Regions from separate parts of the Viridibacillus sp. KH_047 genome, predicted to be linked through region 2. Evidence: riboswitches for the same ligand, from Rfam matches in the RefSeq annotation. Region 2 holds a riboswitch; each other region holds the start of a gene.
What was found. A riboswitch is a leader RNA that binds a small molecule or an ion and turns the genes downstream of it on or off. The one in region 2 is predicted to bind cobalamin.
Positions count from the first base shown of each region.

Region 1: it holds a riboswitch for cobalamin, as region 2 does, so the genes downstream of both, AC3IS5_RS13495 (Ig-like domain-containing protein) here and AC3IS5_RS18835 (ribonucleoside-diphosphate reductase subunit alpha) in region 2, are expected to answer to the same signal.
Region 3: it holds a riboswitch for cobalamin, as region 2 does, so the genes downstream of both, AC3IS5_RS11040 (Ig-like domain-containing protein) here and AC3IS5_RS18835 (ribonucleoside-diphosphate reductase subunit alpha) in region 2, are expected to answer to the same signal.

Region 1 is NZ_CM174479.1:2,731,215-2,736,023, reverse strand. Features, by position in the region: gene AC3IS5_RS13510 (Ig-like domain-containing protein) at 1-1,203, shown strand, start outside; gene AC3IS5_RS13505 (hypothetical protein) at 1,385-1,582, shown strand; gene AC3IS5_RS13500 (patatin-like phospholipase family protein) at 1,714-2,571, shown strand; cobalamin riboswitch at 2,743-2,922, shown strand; gene AC3IS5_RS13495 (Ig-like domain-containing protein) at 3,141-4,809, shown strand, end outside.
Region 2 is NZ_CM174479.1:3,853,032-3,857,840, reverse strand. Features, by position in the region: gene AC3IS5_RS18845 (PepSY domain-containing protein) at 1-468, shown strand, start outside; gene AC3IS5_RS18840 (PepSY domain-containing protein) at 560-1,741, shown strand; cobalamin riboswitch at 1,977-2,155, shown strand; gene AC3IS5_RS18835 (ribonucleoside-diphosphate reductase subunit alpha) at 2,336-4,561, shown strand; gene AC3IS5_RS18830 (ribonucleotide-diphosphate reductase subunit beta) at 4,574-4,809, shown strand, end outside.
Region 3 is NZ_CM174479.1:2,207,427-2,212,235, reverse strand. Features, by position in the region: gene AC3IS5_RS11055 (YhdT family protein) at 1-257, shown strand, start outside; gene panF (sodium/pantothenate symporter) at 257-1,702, shown strand; gene AC3IS5_RS11045 (hypothetical protein) at 1,852-2,010, shown strand; cobalamin riboswitch at 2,170-2,362, shown strand; gene AC3IS5_RS11040 (Ig-like domain-containing protein) at 2,552-4,375, shown strand; gene AC3IS5_RS11035 (DUF4430 domain-containing protein) at 4,450-4,809, shown strand, end outside.

The sequences.
Region 1 (4,809 bases), 1.1 Mb from region 2:
TTTGGTTCATCTGATGACTTAGATGTAACAGGTTGGAATTTAACTGCATTAACGCTATTAAATACTTCTGATAAGTCGAATGAAACAATTAATGAATATATTAAAAAAGCGGTAGATGGTATTCATGCAAAATATCAAAAAGATGGTTTTGTTAATAATACGAACTCAATGGCAAGTATTATTATGGGACTAGCAACAGCTGGAGAAGATTTAACAACGGACAAATGGAGTTATGAAAAAGACGGTAAAAAAGTTAATATTCTTGAAAAAATGATTGATGATTACCAATTAGAAGACGGTTCATTTAAATGGATGATCAAAGATACTAAAACAAATTTAATGGCGACTGAACAAGTAATCATTGCTTTAGCAGACGCATTGAATGGGAAATCAACATTTGCAAGATTAGCAGCTGGGGATGTACCAGATACTAATCCACCAGTAGAAAATCCAGATACTGATGGCCCAACTGAACTTACAGTGGGAACAATTTCAAACAAAACAACTTTAGTAACTGGAACAACAGTAGCAAATGTAAAAGTCTCAATATATAATGGAACTAAATTACTTGCATCAACAAAAGCTAACAGTAAAGGAACTTTCACGCTAAAGATTCCAGCACAAAAGGCAAATGTGAAATTAGTCGTAAAGACTACAGACGAAGCTGGCAATGCTGGTGTAACAAAAACAATTACTGTATTAGATAAAATTGGACCAACGAAACTCACAGTGGGGACAATTTCAAACAAAACAACTACTGTAAAAGGGACTACAGAAGCAAAAGCAACTGTTTCTATTTATAAAGGCTCTAAACTAAAATCAACAAAAGCGAGTAGCAAAGGCAACTATACACTGGAGATTCCAAAACAAAAAGCGAACGTAAAATTAGTCGTTAAAACGAAAGATACAATTGGTAATAAAGGTGTAACAAAAACAATAACTGTAAAAGATAAAATTGCACCAAAAAAACCAACAGTATCTAAAATTACATCGAAAACTACAAAAGTAAAAGGTAAAACTGAAGCAAAAGCAACAATTACAATATACAATAGTAAACATAAAAAAATTGGCTCAGCTAAAGCATCAAGCAAAGGCAATTTCAGTGTGAAAATCAAAAAACAAAAAGCAAATACTAAACTATCAATTTACGCAAAAGATGAAGCAGGAAATAAAAGCAGCAAACTGAGCGTGAAAGTAAAGTAATGGTCATGTGAGAAAGGGCAGTCCTAAAAGTCGGTAAAAACCGGCCTTTTAGGACTACCCTTTTTTTATTTGGAGCTGTCTAACTTGATTATTGTTTTGAAGAAGCTTAAATTACGTAAAGGGTTTTGGGGATATTTACAATATAATTCTCTTAGTGCAAAACCTAAAAGGAGCTGATTATTTGATTATCATTTTAGAAAATATTAAGGATTTAGCCTTTTTATTAATATTCATTTCTAGCGCTATTTATTGTAGGCAGCTTAAATTAACTAAGTGGAAAAGAAGACTTTCTAAAGGCGGGATGACAATGTATCTAATTACTTCAATTGCACTACCTGTTTACGCAGCTATTTATCTTCTTCTTCTTCTGGGAACATAAAATATGCTGTACTGTCTTATATTAGGGAATTACATCAATCAGAGATTGAATCTAAGCGGCTGTTTTCGCTTATTTCTAAGTGCAAGTGATATGATAAAATAATCATAGAAAAATAGTGAAAGAGTGATTCAATGCAGGTCAATGTGAAGGATACAAGTTTAGTGCTTGAGGGCGGAACATTCCGTACATTATTTACGTCAGGCGTACTCGATGCTTTTTTAGATGAAGAGATAATGATGCCACATGTTGTCGGTATTTCAGCAGGGGCTATTAATGCCTGTTCATATGTGTCGGAGCAAAAAGAGCGTTCACTTCGCGTTCTTGTTAATTATCGTCATGACAAACGCTATATAGGCATTCGTAATTTTTGGCGAGAAAGAAGTTTATTTGGATTAGACTTTGCTTACAATATAATTCCAAATGAGCTAGATAAATTTGACTGGGATAGATTCCAACAATTCGAGGGAACAGTAAAATTTGGTGTTACAAATGCGTATACAGGGGCCATAGAGTATATGGACGCACTTGATATGGATAAGGAATGTACATTATTGCGCGCTACTTGTGCAATTCCTGTATTGTTCCCAGAGATTAAGATAAATGGTACTCCATACTATGATGGGGGATTAGCAGATCCAATTCCTATTCAGCATTTAGTAGATGAAGGTTTTGAAAAGCATGTGCTTGTGTTAACTCGACCAAAAGGCTATCGAAAAGTAATAGATCGCCAAAGTAAATTAGTCATGAAGCTCCTTCGTAAACGATATCCCAATTTAGTAAAAAGCATGGAACAACGTGTGGAGCATTATAATGCCTCGCTCGATTATTGTGAACGTTTGGAAAAAGAGGGAAGAGCCTTTATTTTCAGGCCAGATGCACCATTAAATAGCTTCGAAAAAGATTTAACTCAGATGCGAGCAAATTATGATATGGGCTATAAGAAAGCCGCAAAACAAATGGATGAATTAAAGGGTTTTTTAAATATATAGAAGAGCAAAAACAGATTCTCAGGTGCGAGAGTCTGTTTTTGCTCAAGTAGGAGAAAACCAATTTTTAAGGTCTATTATGTAGAATATTGAGTTTTTATGTACAAATTTAATTTAATTTTTCCGAAAAGTATAGATTTTTTTTATTATTGTGATAAATTTATAGTAAGTGAATATCGTATGCCAGAATTAGGTGCATTAAAATGCATAAAAGGGAATTCGGTTTAATGCCGAAGCTGTATCCGCAACTGTAAGTGCTGATGAAATAAGGAATGCCACTGTTAATTAACGGGAAGGCCCTTAAAGTAAAGTGAAGCATGAGCCAGGAGACCTACCTATTTCATAGCGTATATCTACTCTTCGGATTAAAGTGAGTATACGGCAAAAACAAACAACATTTGACGTTTTTTTGTCTTATTATTTTTTTTGTCTTATTATTTTGTGTCTTTAAGCTATTTCTCCGTGGAGAAGTAGCTTTTTTGTGTGTACAAATTTTTATGATGGAGACTAATTATGAAAATGCATTTCTCACTATTCGAAAGTAACAAAAATATGTAAGAGGGGGATTCAAAATGAACTACATGTTAAAACGATACATAAGCTTTACTTTAACCTTTGTACTGTTTTTATCTTTACTAACACCGTTTTCAGCTCAAGCGGAAAATAGTACAGAACTAGGAAATGAAAATATAATAGAAAATATTGGGGATGAAACACAATCTGAGGGGAAAGTTGATCCTGGAGAGTCTGTACCACCGACAATAGAAGATACGGAGAAAGCAGAAAAAACTGAGAAAATAGAAGAAACGGCTGAACAAGGAGATTTAACAGAACACGTAAAACCAACTGTAAATGAAAAACTAGTCGAATCAATCGAAAAAGTAAAAGAGTTCTATAATAATAACAATAAAAAGATTAGTAACATAGTGATTAGTTCACATAGTGGTTACTGGTCGCTAACTGCTATGTATGCTCTAGGCATCGATGTTCAAAAGTATCAATGGGAACCTGGCTTTGAAATTACCAGTGAACATTCTTTTTGGGTGAAACCTAAAACTGCTGCTTCAAGCACTTCAAATGAAGATGCAGGTACTATTATAGGTGCTTATATTCTAGGGTTAGATCCTACCAACCTTGGACAACGCAACATTGTTGAAGATTTACAAAACAAACAACAAACTGACGGTAGCTTTTCCACAGCATATGGTGAATCTTGGGCATCAATTGCGCTAGGCTTAGCAAATGCAGACTATAATAAAGCCAAACATTTAGAAGTAATATTAAAGAAACAAAATAGTTCAGGATTATTCTCTGGATTTGGTTCATCTGATGATTTAGATGTAACAGGTTGGGATTTAACTGCATTAACGCTATTAAATAATGCTGATAATTCTAATGAAACAATTAACGAATCTATAAAAAAAGCAGTAGATGGTATTCATGCAAAATATCAAAAAGATGGCTTTGTTAATAATACGAACTCAATGGCAAGTATTATTATGGGGCTTGCTGCAGTTGGAGAAGATTTAACAACGGACAAATGGAGCTATGAAAAAGACGGTCAAAAAGTTAATATTCTTGAAAAAATGATTGATGATTACCAATTAGAAGATGGTTCATTTAAATGGATGATCAAAGATACGAAAACCAATATGATGGCTACCGAACAAGTTGCAATTGCTCTAGCAGATGCATACCGTCAACAATCAATATTTGCAGAGTTAAAATCAGCAGATATTCCAGAGTTAAATAATCCAAAACCAATAGCACCAGAAAATATTGATCCATTGAAAAAATATACAATACCTGTACAAATAAATAAACTTAATGATATAAAACCTGACGCATTCAAAGAAGTTATAGCTAAAACAGATTTTACAGCCATAATTGAAAATAAAAAAATAAATCTATCAATAAAATTAAATAAATTGATTAATAAAATTGAATTAAAGCAAGGTAATACATTTAATTCATTAGAATGTTCAGACCTGACATGTATTCAGGAAGGTCTAGCAATTGATCAAGAAATCGTATTAAAAGTGCACTATACAGATTCAACAGCTCGTGCCCTAAAAGGAACAGATTTAGCCCAAGAAATCACTTTAAGCCTTGATACAACAAAAATATTTGAAATAAAAGAACCTGACAATCCTACAACTCCCCCAACAGGTGGAGGAGGAGCAACAAATCCACCAATTGATGGGGGAGGATCAACGGAGCAAACCGGGAAAGTATCATTTT
Region 2 (4,809 bases):
CAACTCAATGTTGATGCAGAATCGGGTAAAATTCTGCAGATGGCGCCTGTTAAATCTTATGTTAAAGAAGATTCAAACTATCTACCAGAAACTGAAATACGAAAAATTATAAAAGAACAATATGTTGGGAATATAAAAAAAATCTCACTCAATACAAATAAGGAAGAACCCGTATACCAAATAGAATTAGTAAATGGGAGAGAGCGTATTAACTTATTAATAGATGCAATTAACGGTGAAGTTTTATCAGAAATTCAAGCAGATGCAGAGCAAAATTCCCCACTCTTATCTAAAGAAGAAGTGATTACTATTGCTAAGAAACAACTAAATGGAACTGTCGATGAAGTTTCCTTTTACGATACGAGTGATGGGGGTTATTATTTAGTGGAGATTGAAGATAACGACAAAGATGCAGTCTTTCAGATTCACGCTATTTCCGGCAAAGTTCTTTCGACTACGTGGGATTAATAATTTCTCATCAAATTCTAATGTTATTCTCCTTATTCTTTCATTTTCAATGTGTAAAGTATAAGTATCAACAAAGAGGAGGAAATTAATTATGAAAAAAATGATTACGGCATTAGCAATTACAGGATCACTTGCAGTCTCTGGAGTAGTTGCGGCAGCGGGTATTCAAACTAACTCAGGTAAAATTTTATCTTCAGAAGAAATTTCGAAAAAAGCACTTAGCTACGTAAAAGGTACAGTATATAAAGTAGAGTTGGACAAAGAAAAAGGTGTTCAAGTATATGAAATTGATGTACGAGGCAAAAGTAAAGAATACGAATTAACATTAGATGCTAAAACGGGAAAGTTACTAGAAAAGAAAACAGAAACAACAAAAGTTTCTAATACAGTAAATAATAAAAATGTAATTGGTTTAGCAAAAGCGAAAGAAATAGCATTAAAATCGGTTAAAGGTTCAGTCAAAAAAGCCAAATTAGATCGAGAAGATGGTATTTACGAAATTGAAATCATTAGAGCTGGGTATGAATACGATTTTGATATCAATGCGTACACAGGGAAAATTGTGAAAAAAGAAAAAGAGAAGATTTCGAAAAAAGTAGTAACTGGCAAAGTAATTGGTTTAGAAAAAGCGAAACAAATAGCTTTAAATAATGTCGGCGGTACTGTACAAAAAGCCAAATTAGATAAAAGTGATGGCGTATACGAAATCGAAATTATTAATGGCACAACAGAATATGAATTTGAAATTCATGCAAAAACAGGGAAAATACTTAAAAAAGAATCAGAAGTAGCTGACGATGTAATCACAACTACTAAACCAAGTACTCCTAACACTGGAAATACAGCAAATCCTTCAACACCTAATAAAGTAATAGGTATTGAAGAAGCAAAAGCAATTGCATTAAAAAGTGTTAATGGTACAGTGAAAAAAGCAGAGTATGACCGTGAAGATGGAGTATATGAATTTGAGATTTTAACTACCGATTATGAATATGATATCGATGTCGATGCAATAACTGGGAAAGTTATGATTACTGATAAAGAAAGAATTACAAAAACACCAAATAATCCAGCAACACCTTTCATTGGTGAGCAAAAAGCTTCTCAAATTGCTTTAACAAAAGCAAAAGGGACAATTACTAAAATTGAATTAGATGAAGAAGACGGCGTTTATGAAATTGAAGTTAAAGATGGTATGTACGAATACGAATTAGAAATTGATGCTAAAACTGGTGCTATTCTAGACTTCGAAAAAGAGTATGAAGACGACTAATTTTTACTAAAATAGATTTTATGCTACCCAAAATAGATTTTTGGGTAGTTCTTTATTATTTTATTTTTAAAAACAATCCTAACATCCTGTTTTTAAAAATAAAAATAGACATTATAGGAAATAATAAAACATTTTTCGTAGGTCTTTTGCTTTCATTTACTTTAATTTAGCATTTCCACTTGTCTGACAGGAACACAATATGTTAGATTAGATTAATCAGTAAAACACAATATATAGTATGTGAGCGAAAAAAGGTACCATATACGGTTTAAAAGGGAATTCGGTAGAGAAACCGAAGCTGTCCCCGCAACTGTGAATGCGGACAACTGTCAATGAACCACTGAGCAATGCTTGGGAAGGGTGACAGTTGGATGATGCATGAGCCAGTAGACCTGCCTTTTTCGCATGACGACACTTTCTTCGGGGGTTGAGAAGTGGAAGCGAGAGACTTTACATTAAACAATTTACTTTTGATTTTAAAAGTATTTTTTTGTTGTGATTTCGCCTGTTTCCAATTTTAAAACCTAGAGCGATGGCTCTGCCGAAGAAGGCAGATTCATCGCTTTTTATATTTGTAAAAAAGGAGACGACGATATGGTCCAATTAATGACATATGAAAGAGCAATATTATTATCTCAATTAGAGGAAGAGTTTGGTAGAGAGGAAATTAGTCAGCTTATTAGAAAGTCAGAACGCTGGGAAAATAAGAATCCAGAAGGCACTGATGCTGAATGGACGAAGGCGATGAGCCTAGAAGCGTTAAGCTTTTTAGATGAAGAAGACACATATTGGACATTCGTTGCAGCTCGCTTATTATTGGCGGGTGTTTATAAAGAAGCATCTACAGTACGCCAATTAGAAGTAGGACAGGTATACACAGCATTTGCTAAACAAGTTGAGAAGCTTGTCGAAAAAGGTTTATATGATCCAGCTTTAACAAAAGAATATACAAAACAGGAACTTGAAGAGATTGGCTTAATGATTGAACCCAAACGTGATGAAATCTTTACATATATCGGATTGAAAACACTGTTGGATCGTTATGTAACTCGAGATTTTGACAAAACACCAATCGAATTGCCTCAAGAGCGTTGGATGATTATAGCGATGACACTAATGCAAAATGAAAAAACAGATCGCCTTGCGAAAATTAAAGAATCCTACTGGGCAATGAGTAATTTATATATGACGACTGCTACTCCTACATTATCAAATGCAGGTAAAACACATGGTCAATTATCAAGTTGCTTTATTGATACAGTGGATGACAGCTTACAAAGTATTTATGATTCAAATACTGATGTTGCGACACTTTCGAAATTTGGCGGTGGTATCGGCGTCTATATGGGGAAAGTACGTAGCCGTGGCTCATCCATTCGTGGTTTCAAAGGGGCATCAAGCGGTGTTGTTCCTTGGATTAAACAACTAAATAATACAGCAGTATCAGTAGATCAATTAGGTCAACGCCAAGGCGCGATTGCTATTTATCTTGATATTTGGCATAAAGATATATTCCCATTCTTAGATTTAAAATTAAATAACGGTGATGAACGTATGCGCGCACATGATATTTTCACAGGCGTAAGCTTACCAGATATTTTCATGGAGGCTGTTGAAGCACGTGAAGATTGGCACTTATTTGACCCGCATGAAGTTCGCGAAGTAATGGGCTTTAATCTAGAAGATTACTATGACGAAAAGCGTGGACAAGGATCATTCCGTGAAAAATACGCAGCTTGCTTAGCGAACCCGATATTAACACGTGAAGCTGTACCAGCAATTGATATCATGAAACGTATTATGCGTAGCCAATTAGAAACTGGCGTACCATTCATGTTCTATCGTGATGAAGTAAACCGTAAAAACCCTAATAAACATGAAGGTATGATTTACTCAAGTAATTTATGTACAGAAATCTTCCAAAACATGAGCGCTACTAAGTTCGAATCAATTACATTAGAAGATGATGTTATTGTAACGCGCCGCAAACCTGGAGATTTCGTTGTATGTAACTTATCATCTATAAACCTTGGACGAGCTGTCCCTGCTGAGGCTTTAGAAAGATTAATCCCAATTCAAGTGCGCATGTTAGATAATGTTATCGACTTAAATCGTATTCCTGTTCCACAAGCAGAACGCACCAATGCACGATATCGTGGAATTGGTCTTGGTACATTCGGTTGGCATCATTTATTGGCACTGAAGAGCATTGCATGGGAATCAGAGGAGTCTGTTGAATTTGCGGACAAGCTTTATGAGCAAATTGCTTATTTAACAATTCAAGCATCAATGGAATTAGCAAAAGAAAAGGGTCAATATCCATTATTTGAAGGTTCGGACTGGCAAACAGGAGAATACTTCACAAAACGCCAATATAAAGGTGAAAAGTGGGCTGCATTACAACAAGCAGTTGCTGAAAATGGTATGCGTAACGGTTATGTAATAGCTATTGCGCCGAACTCATCAACATCGATTATTGCAGGAAGTACGGCGAGTATCGATCCAATCTTCCAAAAATCTTATTCAGAAGAGAAAAAGGATTATAAGATCCCGGTAACTGTTCCTGATTTGAACCAAGAAACAACTTGGTATTACAAATCTGCTTACTTTATTGATCAAAATTGGACTTTAAAACAAAACGCAGCACGTGCCCGTCATATCGACCAAGGTATTTCGTTAAATATATATGTACAAAACACTGTAAAAGCTAAAGAACTATTAGAATTGCACTTAAACGCTTGGAAACTAGGCATTAAAACGACATACTACGTTCGCTCAACATCGGTTGAATTATTAGAATGTGAATCATGTGCAAGCTAGGAGGAACTAACGATGACGAAACTAGAAAAACGAAAATTAATGGATAAAACAGCTCCAAACCGTTCAACAGGTATTGTAAACGGGAGCTCTTCAAATATATTAAACTGGGATGATGTTCGTTTTAGCTGGGCGTATCCAAAATATAAAAAGATGCTAGGTAACTTTTGGACTCCTTTCGAAATTAATATGGGGAACGATATTAAAGAGTTCCCAACATTAACAGCGAATGAAAAAGAAGCATTTATGAA
Region 3 (4,809 bases), 1.6 Mb from region 2:
AGCGATTTAAAATTGCGCATCGTGAGGCCATCATTGGGGTGATTCTTGTAATCATCAATTTTAGTATTTGGTTTGGCTTTGCTTATGGGATGGGCTCAGGAGATCCGTCTTCTTATACATATGTACTTGGTTTTCCAGAGTGGTTTTTCTATAGCTGTATTGCAGGTACTATTTTTATGGTCATCCTAATAGTTTTCGTTATTAAATTCCTCTTCAAAGATGTGCCATTTGACGATGAGGAGGGTGAACTCAAATGATACAATGGCAAGTGATTATTCCATTAGTGGTTTTTCTAGTACTTATATTTGGAATTGGAATATGGGCAAATCGCCAAGTTATGCAATCAAATTCGTTCTTGCAAGAATATTTCCTTGGCGGACGTGAAATGGGTGGTTTCTTACTTGCGATGACAATGTTGGCGACATACGGTAGCGCGGGGAGTTTTATAGGAGGACCAGGTGTTGCCTATAATACAGGACTCGGTTGGGTTCTTTTGGCTATGGCACAGTTACCAGCAGGTTATTTCGTTTTAATGATTCTCGGTAAAAAATTTGCAATTATTGCACGTAAGTATCAAGCAATAACACTAATTGATTTTTTACGTGAACGATATCAAAGTAAAACAGTTGTCATTGTATCAGCAGTTAGTATTATTTTATTCTTATTTGCATCTATGGCAGCTCAGTGGATTGGCGGGGCGCGATTAATTGAGTCATTAACAGGCTTAAACTATTCTGCTGCATTGTTTATCTTTGCAGGTGCTGTATTAATTTATGTGATTATTGGCGGTTTCCGTGCAGTAGCATTAACGGATGCAGTTCAAGGTTCTGTAATGCTCATTGGAACAATCATTTTACTTGTCGCAACGGTTATTGCTGGTGGTGGAATTTCAAATATAATGAGTGATTTAGTCGCTGAAAATCCGAATCTTGTATCTCCATATGGGGCAGATCGTAGTTTAACGCCATTATACGTATCGACATTTTGGATTTTAATTGGGATAGGTGTAATTGGCTTACCTCAAATTGCCGTTCGTGCAATGTCATATAAAAACTCAAAAGGCATGCATTTAGCCATTATTATTGGCACAATTGCACTTGCTACAATTATGTTTGGCATGCATTTAATCGGTGTACTAGCACGTCCGGTATTACCAGGCGTAGAAATAGGCGATAAAGTGATGCCTTTACTGACGCTAAAAGTATTACCACCTTACTTAGCGGGAATTGTTCTTGCTGCTCCAATGGCAGCCATTATGTCTACCGTTAATGCTTTACTTATTTTAGTAAGTTCTACGGTAGTAAAAGATATTTACTTAAACTATATAAAACCAACTGCATCAGATGCACAGATAAAAAAAGTAAGTTTCTATGTCACTACTATCATTGGTATCGCAGTTGTACTAGTAGCTCTACGCCCACCAGATTTACTTATTTGGCTGAACTTATTTGCTTTTGGTGGATTGGAATCTGTATTCCTATGGCCGGTTGTATTCGGTCTCTATTGGAAAACCGGAAACAAATACGGTGCGATTGCATCAATGATTATCGGGATTTCATCTTATATCTACATTGATCAAATAATGCCAAGTGTATTCGGTATGCATACGGTTACGTTACCGATTATTTTATCCTTAGTAGCATTTGTTGTAGTAAGTCTTGTTACGAAGGACAAAGTTAATACTGGAAAATCGATCATTTAATAGGGAAACACCAAACTTTCAATTATAAAGTTTGGTGTTTTTTTGTGGAAAAATCGGTTAATAATTTTTGTGAAATTAATTGACAGATAACTCTAACTGTTATATATTAATAAAAAATAATTAATTTGTTATATAACAGGAGGGTTTATATGGAAATGTATAGAGAAGGTTATGAAACGTACTGTCTAGCTTGTGAAAATTATGGTATGGAGTCGATGAATTTTTATCTTTACGTGAGAAACTTAACAGTAGAGCAATTAAACGCATTCAATCAACATACGAAGGGAAGCGGTGATTACGAAGTCTGATGCCATAGCAATTTTATAATAACCCTACCCGTTGCTAAAACAGGTAGGGTTTTGTTGATTTTTTATGACTTTAAGCGGAATAAATCTGAATCTTACTAAAATACAAAAAAATAATTTACATTCTAATACTTTTATGAAATACTTTAGATGAATAGACAATTAAATATTTCTTATAAGAGTGCTTATGTTCATCATAAGCTAATAGGGAAATCGGTGTAAATCCGATGCAGCCCCGCTACTGTAAGTGTGGATGAAATTGTTGCGAACCACTGGTGCATGTTAAATGCGCTGGGAAGGGACAAGAGTAAATAGATACACAAGCCAGGAGACCTGCTTTTATAATGTAGTTTCAATCTTCGAGGGGGAGATTTGGAGCATCGAAGGCCTTTTTTGTGTATAATTGTACATTTTTTTGGCATTTCGCCGTCCAAATTCTCTTTACATTGTGTAAAGGGATATTTTTTTGCCCTTTTATATATATGTTTATCCTTTTGAAGTAAAAACTCGAAATAATTCACAAAAAGATATGGGGGATTTCAACATGTACACAAGTAAATGGGTAAGAAAATGGGTAGCACCAATCGGTATGGCAAGTTTATTAGCCTTTTCACAACTACCGGGACAATTGTTGTCGACAGTAAACGCTGCAGAAAATACGTCAGCGACAGTTCAAGTACCAGCGAAAGATGTTAGTTATAAGAACGTTTTAAATTCAACAGCGGCATTTTTACTGCAACAAGTGCCTAACCCATCATTCGGTGATGAAGACTATGTAACAGATTTCGCTCGTTCTAGCATTCCAGTTCCATCTAAATACTATGAAACTTATTACAACAATCTTGTTAACGAGATTAAAAGTAAAGACGGCAAAATCTCTGAAGACGTTGGTAAGTATTCAAAAGTCATTATTGCATTAACAGCTATCAACAAAGATCCACGTAATGTTGGGGGCTATGATCTAGTTAAGTCCATGTATGATACATATTTGGCTACTGAAGAAGCAAAAAAATTAACTAATGGGAATAAATTTCATTTCTTAAACGCTATTGATACGAAAAATTATGATTTATCAAATGAAGCGAAATACGAAGAGATTACAAGAACGAAATTAGTAAATGATTTAGTAAAAGATCAATTTGAAGATGGGTCATTTGCGTGGGCTCTAGCATATGGGTCTGATAAAGATTCAACGTCTATGACGGCTACTACTTTAGCACCTTATACAAATGATGCCAAGGTAAAAGCAGCTGTTGAAAAAGCAAATGATTATTTAGGCAAAGAATTAGGTGAACAAGCTGGATTCTACTCAGAATGGGCAAAAGGTGACAGCCCTGAAACAGTATCTCAATTCATCATCAATTTATCGTCTAATCAAACAAATCCAAAGACGGATCCACGTTTCATTAAAGGTGATGGTAACTGGGCTGTTTCTAACCTAGTAAGTTTTGTAGATAGTGCTACGGGTGGATTAAAGAGCGGTTTATCACTTAAAATTCCAAACCTAATGTCATCGGAGCAAGGTTTACGTGCACTTGCTGCATATGATCGCTTTGAAAATGGAAAAAATCGTATTTATGATATGTCTGATGCTACAGAGTCTATCAAGTTCTACGCAGTAGATATTGCTGCACCTGTAGTGGATTCTATTGGTGATAGCGCAACTGTTGTTAAAGGAAAAGCTACAGCGAATGCGACTGTTTATATTTACAATAACAATAATTTACTGAACAAAGCTAAAGCGGATGCTAAAGGGAATTTCTCCGTAACAATTAAAAAGCAAGCAGCTGGAAGCAATATTATTGCAATTGCAGAAAATGCTGATGGTGTAAGAAGTAACAATGCCTCAATAGTTGTTAAAGATATTACAGCACCAGTAGTTGCAACAGCTAATATAGTTAGTGATCAAACAACAATTGTTAAAGGCAAAGCTGAAGCAGGCGCGGAAGTTACGATTTATAACGGCTCTAAGCTACTAGCTTCAACAACTGCATCTACGAAAGGCACATACTCTTTAACAATCAAAAAGCAAAAAGCTAATTCAACATTGAAAATTTATGTCACAGATGCAGCTAAAAATAAGAGTAAAGCATACACAGTAAAAGTAGCTGATAAAACCGCTCCTAAAGCACCATCAGTAAAAAAAGTAACAATTTCAACTAGTAAAGTTACAGGGACAGCTGAAAAAGGTGCAAAAGTGTATGTATTAAAAGGTAAAACGTCTATCGGTAAAGGCACTGTAAATAGTAAAGGTCAATTTACTGTTAAAATTAAAAATCAAAAGGCTAATACTAAATTGACAGTCTATGCCAAAGACAAAGCCGGAAACAAAAGTAATGCATCAAAAGTAACCGTTAAAACGAAATAATTTGAAAGAAATAGGAAGGGTGTTGGAGTTTTTCTCCAGCACCCTATTCCCATCTATAAGAAGAGGTGCGATAAATGAAAAAATTAATACCATTATGGCTAATGATGATTCTCTCATTGATCATTATTACAGGCTGTAAGATTCAATCTGTTGAAGAATATAATAATCAAACTGAGCAAGAACAAAGTGTTAAGGGAGACAGAGAGACTAAGGTAATTGTTAAAGAAGATAAAGGAGAAGAACCAACAAAGGAACAAAAAGATTCAACAATAGATTCTAAAAAGCCAAAAAACGAAGAAGATGAAAAGTCCGAAACAAAGCAAAAGGAACCAAAAAATGAAGAAGAGGTAACGCCAAAAAAAGAACCAACTAGCACACCTAAAACAGATTCAACATCAACTTCGAAAACAACTAGTAAAGATACTTCGACTAGT